2 regions of the Streptomyces sp. NPDC127068 genome follow, and region 2 is predicted to be linked to the other one. Evidence: riboswitches for the same ligand, from Rfam matches in the RefSeq annotation. Region 2 holds a riboswitch; the other holds the start of a gene.
What was found. Region 2 has a riboswitch for cobalamin ahead of ACFWIA_RS17070 ((2Fe-2S) ferredoxin domain-containing protein). Riboswitches for the same ligand answer to the same signal wherever they lie in the genome.

Region 1 (3,396 bases), on a different contig from region 2:
GGGTTCGTCGACCTGGATGACGGAGGTCCCGGCGGCTTCGAGGTCGTTGACCTCGTCGCGCAGGGCGAGGGCGACCTGGCGGGCGGTGTCGCCGAGGGGCTGGTCGTCGCGGACGAAGGACCAGGCGAGCATGGTGACCGGACCGGTCAGCATGCCCTTGACGGGCCGTTCGGTGAGCGACTGGGCGTAGGCGGTCCAGCGGACGGTCATCGGCTCGGGGCGGGAGATGTCCCCGGCCAGCACCGGCGGCCGGACGTATCGGGTGCCGTAGGACTGGACCCAGCCGTGTTGGGTGGCGAGGTAGCCGGTGAGCTGCTCGGCGAAGTACTGCACCATGTCGTTGCGTTCGGGCTCGCCGTGCACCAGCACGTCGATGCCGGCCTTCTCCTGGAAGGCGATGACCTCCCGGATCTCGTCCTTGATGCGCTCCTCGTACCCGGCGGTGTCGAGGCGTCGCGCCCGCAGGTCGGCGCGGGCGGTGCGGAGTTCGTCGGTCTGCGGGAAGGAGCCGATGGTGGTGGTGGGCAGCAGCGGCAGGCCCAGGTGGGACCGCTGGGCGGCGGTCCGCTCGGCGTAGGGCAGGGAGCGGCGGCCGTCGGCGTCGGTGACGGCGGCGGTGCGGGCCCGGACCGCCGGGTCGTGGGTGAGGGGGGACCCGGCGCGGGACGCCAGGTCGGCCCGGTTGGCCGCGAGTTCGGCGGTGATGGCGCCGGTGCCCTGGGCGAGTCCCTTGGCCAGGGTGACGATCTCGGCGGTCTTCTGCTGGGCGAAGGCGAGCCAGCGGGCGATCTGCGGGTCGATGTCCCGTTCGGCGGTGGCGTCCAGCGGGACGTGGAGCAGGGAGCAGGAGGCGGCCACGTCCACCTGGTCGGCGAGGCCGAGCAGGGTGCCGAGGGTGGCGAGGGACTTCTCGTAGTCGTTGATCCAGATGTTGCGGCCGTTGACCACCCCCGCGACCAGGCGCTTGCCCCGCAGGCCACCGGCGGCGGCGAGGTCGTCGAGGTTGCCGGCGGCGCGCTCCGTGAAGTCGAGGGCGAGGCCCTCGACGGGGGCCTTGGCGAGGACGGGCAGGGCGTCGCCGAGGCGGTCGAAGTACGAGGCGACCAGCAGCTTGGGTCGTGCGGTGAGTCCGCCGAGGTCGCGGTAGGCGCGGGCGGCGGCGTTCAGGTCGGCCGGGGTGCGGTCCTGGACCAGGGCGGGTTCGTCGAGTTGGACCCATGTGGCGCCGGCGGCACGGAGGTCGGCGAGGACCTCGGCGTACACGGGCAGCAGCCGGTCCAGCAGGGTCAGCGGCTCGAAGTCGGGGGCGACGCCGGGTGCGGGCTTGGCCAGCAGCAGATAGGTGACGGGCCCGACGAGGACCGGGCGGGCGGTGAGCCCGAGGGCGAGGGCCTCCTTCAGTTCGGAGACCTGCTTGGTCGAGTCGGCCCGGAAGACGGTGTCGGGGCCGAGTTCGGGGACCAGGTAGTGGTAGTTGGTGTCGAACCACTTGGTCATCTCCAGCGGTGCGACGTCCTGGGTGCCGCGCGCCATGGCGAAGTAGCCGTCGAGCGGGTCCGCCGTGTGGGCACCGCGGTGCCGTTCGGGTACGGCGCCGACCATGACGCTGGTGTCCAGCACGTGGTCGTAGTACGAGAAGTCACCGGTCGGCACTTCGTGGACGCCGGCGTCGGCCAGTCGTCGCCAGTTCGTCCGACGGAGGTCGGCGGCGGTCCGGCGGAGGGCGTCGGCGGTGACACGGCCCTTCCAGTAACCCTCGACGGCCTTCTTCAGTTCCCGGTGCTGGCCCTGACGGGGGTAGCCGTACACGGTGGCTCGTGCTGCCGCGGCTGCGGGCTGGGCTGTCACGGAACTCTCCTTCGCGAGATGTGTCCTGCGAATCCCGGGGACGGGACGAGGACGCGAAGGGACGACAGACCCGACGGGCCCGGGGGTGCGCGCGGGGCGCAGCGGTCCGTCTGGTGTGCACTCCTCGGACAGGTGTCCGAGGTTCCTCCGACCCGCCCACGAGGTCACCGGGATGCCGTGCGCGATCGGTCGCGCACGGGCAGCGGGCAGGTCTTCGGACTCGCGGGCACGTCCGTCGGGACGGACACCTACTGGCCGTCGCTTCCCAGATCCGTTGGCCGGATCCAGTGCGTATGACGGCGGTCGTTCCCACTCACCGCTGCGGGGCAGTCCCGGATTCCCACCGGGTTCCCTCTTGCGACGCGTCTGTCTGGCGGACAGGGCGAACCAGCTGCGCCGATCAGCTTAGAGGGACCTTCCGGGTTCGGACAGTGCCGCCCACATTCCGGATGGTGAGGCGAGACGCCCGCGGGCCCGGGGGCTCGGGGAATATCCACCCGTCCGACCCGGTTGGGGCGGGTGTCACATCGTCGAAGGAGGTCATGGTGAGCACGGCGTACTACGAGTTCGGCACGGCGGCGGAGCGCTGGGACCGGGCCCGCATGTTCTTCGACTCCAAGGAGTACCTGACGGCCGCGCGCATCCTGGGCGGTCTGGTCGAGGAGGAGCCGGAGCAGGTCGCCCCGCGACTGTTGCTCGCCCGTGCCTACTACCACTCCGCGCAGCTGGGTCGGGCGGAGGAGCAGCTCCGCGCGGTCCTGGAGCGGGACCCCGTCGAGGGTTACGCGCGGCTGATGCTGGGCCGGACGCTGGAGCGTCAGGGGCGGGACGCCGAGGCGGCCCCGCAGCTGCGGATGGCGGCTGCGTTCGCCGGTGAGTTCTCCCCGACCGGCGGCGTCTGACGCCGGGCGCACCCGTCGTCCGGGCGGATACCGGTGCGGCGCGCGGTCACAGTTCCGCGCGCCGCACAGGCGCGGTGAGCGACAGCGCCACCGCGGCGACGCAGACGGCCCCGCAGCCCAGGAAGAACGCACCGACGCCCCACCGTGCGGTGACGACACCCGCCAGGGGGTAGAGGGCGGGCGCGAGTCCGAGGGTGCACAGGGTGGTGACGGAGGTGATCCGCCCGAGGTACCGGGGTTCGGTGGCCCGTTGCACCAACGCGTGCGCGAGTGTTCCCGCGGTACCGGAGACCGCACCCAGCAGGCCGCACCACAGCAGCGCGGTCGACAGGGTCTGCGTCCGGCCCAACGCCGCCACGGCCAGGCCGCAGAGCAGGAGCGCCGTGGCCATGACGGCGGGTGCGCGGGGAACCCGGGAGACGGCGGCCAAGGTCAGTCCCGTCGCCGCCCCGCCGATGCTGAACGCCGCGAGGAGGCCGCCCAGTTCGGCGGGTCCCCAGCCCCGGTCCTGGGTGAACAGGACGAGGCCGGCGGCGAGCGGGCCGCTGAAGCACATCTCGCCGAGGGCGAGAACGGCGACCAGGCGCGCCAACCGCCGGTCACCGCGCAGTAGTTGCCACCCCTCTCGGAGGTCGTCCCGGAAGGT
Region 2 (3,396 bases):
TTCCCTGCGCGGCCTATTCGACCTCTCCTCGGTCACCTCGGGCATGGCCAGCGCGCACGTGCTCGCGGGTGCGGTGTGCGGCTGGTGGCTCTGGCGGGGGGAGCGCTCGCTCGCCCAACTCGGCCGGGCGCTCGCGCTGTTCCTCGGGGGTCTGCTGCGGTTCGCCGTGGCCGCCCTGTGCGGGGCACAGGTCCTGCCGGCAGCGACTCCCGCCCCGGTCGAGCGTCGCGCGTCCGACCGCCTGCCGTCTCCGCTCGCCCTGTTGCGCGCGGCTCCCCGACGAGGGCCCCCTCCTTTCGCGTCCTGAGGTTTTGTCCACTTATTTCACCTTTGACGGGTTAAGTCCCGGACGCGAAGGGCGATTTGTCATGCCTTATTCACCTGGAGAAGGCGCACGATCCACCCGCAGCGGCGCTGCCGCCGCCCGGCACGCACACCGCGACGCGGAGATCACCACCTGGGCACTGGCCGCCGGCCTCGGCGACCAACGCGCCGCCGAACTCTTCGTCCACGCCACCTATGACGACGTACGGCGGTTCGTCGCCCATCTGACCACCGATGTACCGGGTTCGGAGGATCTGGCCCAGGAAACCTTTCTGCGCGCGCTGACCAGCCTCAGCGGATTCGCCGGACGGTCCTGTGCACGCACCTGGTTGCTGGCGATCGCCCGCCGGGTCGTCGTGGACCGGCTGCGCCGGGCCTCCGCACGGCCCAGGATCGCCGACAGCGCCGACTGGCTGACCGCCGCGGAGCGCGCGCAGCCCCGGCACCTCCCCGGCTTCGAGGAGTCGGTGGCCTTCATGGACGCGCTCGACTCGCTGGAACCCGGACGGCGCCAGGCGTTCGCCCTGACCCGGCTCCTCGGCCTGTCCTACGCGGAGGCGGCGGAGGCCCTCGACTGCCCGGTGGGCACCATCCGCTCCCGGGTGGCACGTGCCCGTCGGGACCTGGCCGCCAGCTGGCTGGAGCAGCCGAGCGGGGCCCCCGCCCTCGTGGCGGCCTGACCGTCCTCCCGGTGCGGGCGGTACCCGCCGCGCGCACCGGGACCGGCCCGTTCCCCGTTCCGGCCGTGTGACCTGCGCAGCAACCGTGCCCCAGGCATGGGTTCCGGGCACCGGGTCTGTCATGATGACGCGGAAAGGCGACGGCGGAACGAGGAAACCGGTGCGAATCCGGTGCGGTCCCGCCACTGTGATCGGCGAGCGAACCCCGAACGGCCCACTGCCCCTATGCGGGTGGGAAGGGCGGGGCGAGCGGTGACCCGAGAGCCAGGAGACTCACGCGGTCGCCTCCTCGACAGAACTGGGGCGGATCTCCCCAGAGGGGAGCGTGAGTCGGGATGCCCGAAGGGCCGCTGGCCGACGATCCGGTGCCGTGCCGGGTCGTGGTGTGCCGGGACTGCTGCTGCGGCAGCGCGAAGGTGATCGGAGTCGATCACTCCGCGCAGGTGGCGCGGCTGCGCGAGGCGACCTCGGTGACGATCGCCGCATGCCTGGACGTCTGCGATCAAGCCAATGTGATCGTCGTCCGCCCGTCGGCCGCCGGCCGCGCGGCCGGGGCTCGCCCCGTCTGGCTCGGCCTCGTCAATGACTCCGCCGCCACCGAGGACATCGTCTCCTGGGTCCGCGCCGGCGGCCCGGGCGTCGCCGCACCGCCGGACGTCCTCGACCTCTACGTCTTCACCCCGCCGCGGCGGGTCCGTACCGCGCAGTCCGACACGACGGGCTGAACCAACGAACCGACCGCGGGCGGCGCCGTGCCGTCCGTGGTGAGAGGACCGACCACACCATGGCCAGACGCTCCGTCGCCCTGTTCGCCGCAGCCGCCTTCCTGATAGCGGGCTGCGGTGGCGGTGGCACCGACGAGAAGACCGACGGCGCGGCCTCCGCGCCCGAGGGCTTCCCGGTCACCGTCACCAACTGCGGGGTGAAGACGACGTACCAGCGTCCCCCGCAGCGGGCGGTCTCCCTGAACCAGCACGCCACCGAGGTGCTGTTGGCGCTCGGGCTGGAGAAGTCCATGGTGGGCACCGCCTACTTGGACGACAAGATCCTGCCCGAGTACGCGGACGCCTACCGGGGCATCAAGGTCCTCGCGGACGAGTACCCGTCCTTCGAGGCGCTGCTCGCCGCCGAACCCGACTTCGCCTACGCGGGGTTCGCGAGCACCTTCGACGAGCAGGAGGGCCGCAGCCGCGCCGCGCTGACCAAGGCGGGCGTCAACTCCTACCTGAATGTGGAGGAGTGCCCCGAGGGACCGGTGACGATGGATCAGATCGAGACGGAACTCCGCTCGATCGGAAAGATCTTCGGGGTGAAGGACCGCGCCGAACGCGAGGTCAAGAAGGTCCGCACGAAGCTGAGCGGTGTCGAGGGCCAACTGAAGGGCGTCGACCCGGTCGAGGTGTTCGTCTACGACAGCGGCGACAAGACGGCGTTCACCGCGGGTGGTGCCGGCATCGGCAACGAGATGATCAAGGAGGCGGGCGGCCGGAACCAGTTCGACGACCTGGACAAGCAGTTCGGCGACGTCTCGTTCGAGCAGGTCGCCGAGCGGGCACCGGAGGCCATCGTCATCTACGACTACGGGGACAAGACCGTCGCCGACAAGAAGAAGTTCCTGCTCGCGCACCCCGCGTTGAAGGACGTCCCGGCGATCAAGAACAAGCGGTTCGCGGTGCTGCCGCTGTCCTCGACGGTGCTCGGCGTCCGGGTGCCGGCCGGGGTGTCGGACCTCGCCCGTCAGCTGCACCCGGACCGCTTCCAGTGACCGGCGCGCCCCGGGCGGCCGGGGCCGGTGCGCTGCACACCACCCCACGGGACCCGGCCCCGTCGCCCGACCCCCGGGAGGTCCGGACGGGTCGGGCCAAACCGCCGTACGCGCTGGTCCTCGTCCTGCTGGCCGCCCTGGTGGCGGTGGCGGGGACGGCGGGCATCGCCGTCGGCTCGGTCAACGTCCCCGCGGGCCAGGTGTGGAGCATCCTGCTGCACCGGGTGCACCCGGGACTCGCCGAGATGACCTGGACCCCGGTGCGGGAGACGATCGTCATGGACGTGCGGCTGCCGCGCGTCCTGCTGTGCGCGGTGGTCGGCGCCGGACTCGCCGTCGCCGGAACCGCGCTCCAGGCCCTGGTCCGCAACCCGCTGGCCGATCCGATGCTGCTCGGGGTCTCCTCGGGCGCCTCGGTCGGCGCGGTGAGCGTCCTGGTGTTCAACCTGACGGCGTTCGGCCTGGTGACCCTGCCGCTGGCGGCGTTCTGCGGGGCGCTCGCCGCGCTGATCGCCGTGTACTTCCTCGCCCGGTCGGGCGGTCGGATGACCACCATCCGCCTGGTGCTCGCGGGCGTCGCCACGGCCGAGGTGCTGTCGGCGCTCGCCAGCTTCCTGATCGTCACCT

Region 1: another riboswitch for cobalamin. It lies ahead of metE (5-methyltetrahydropteroyltriglutamate--homocysteine S-methyltransferase); the one in region 2 lies ahead of ACFWIA_RS17070 ((2Fe-2S) ferredoxin domain-containing protein).

What each region holds. Positions count from the first base shown of each region.
Region 1 is NZ_JBHXEN010000038.1:50,752-54,147, forward strand. It holds gene metE (5-methyltetrahydropteroyltriglutamate--homocysteine S-methyltransferase) at 1-1,848, opposite strand, end outside; cobalamin riboswitch at 2,036-2,255, opposite strand; gene ACFWIA_RS23325 (tetratricopeptide repeat protein) at 2,391-2,750, shown strand; gene ACFWIA_RS23330 (MFS transporter) at 2,797-3,396, opposite strand, start outside.
Region 2 is NZ_JBHXEN010000024.1:30,343-33,738, forward strand. It holds gene ACFWIA_RS17060 (hypothetical protein) at 1-307, shown strand, start outside; gene ACFWIA_RS17065 (sigma-70 family RNA polymerase sigma factor) at 369-1,004, shown strand; cobalamin riboswitch at 1,152-1,279, shown strand; gene ACFWIA_RS17070 ((2Fe-2S) ferredoxin domain-containing protein) at 1,340-1,729, shown strand; gene ACFWIA_RS17075 (ABC transporter substrate-binding protein) at 1,789-2,769, shown strand; gene ACFWIA_RS17080 (FecCD family ABC transporter permease) at 2,883-3,396, shown strand, end outside.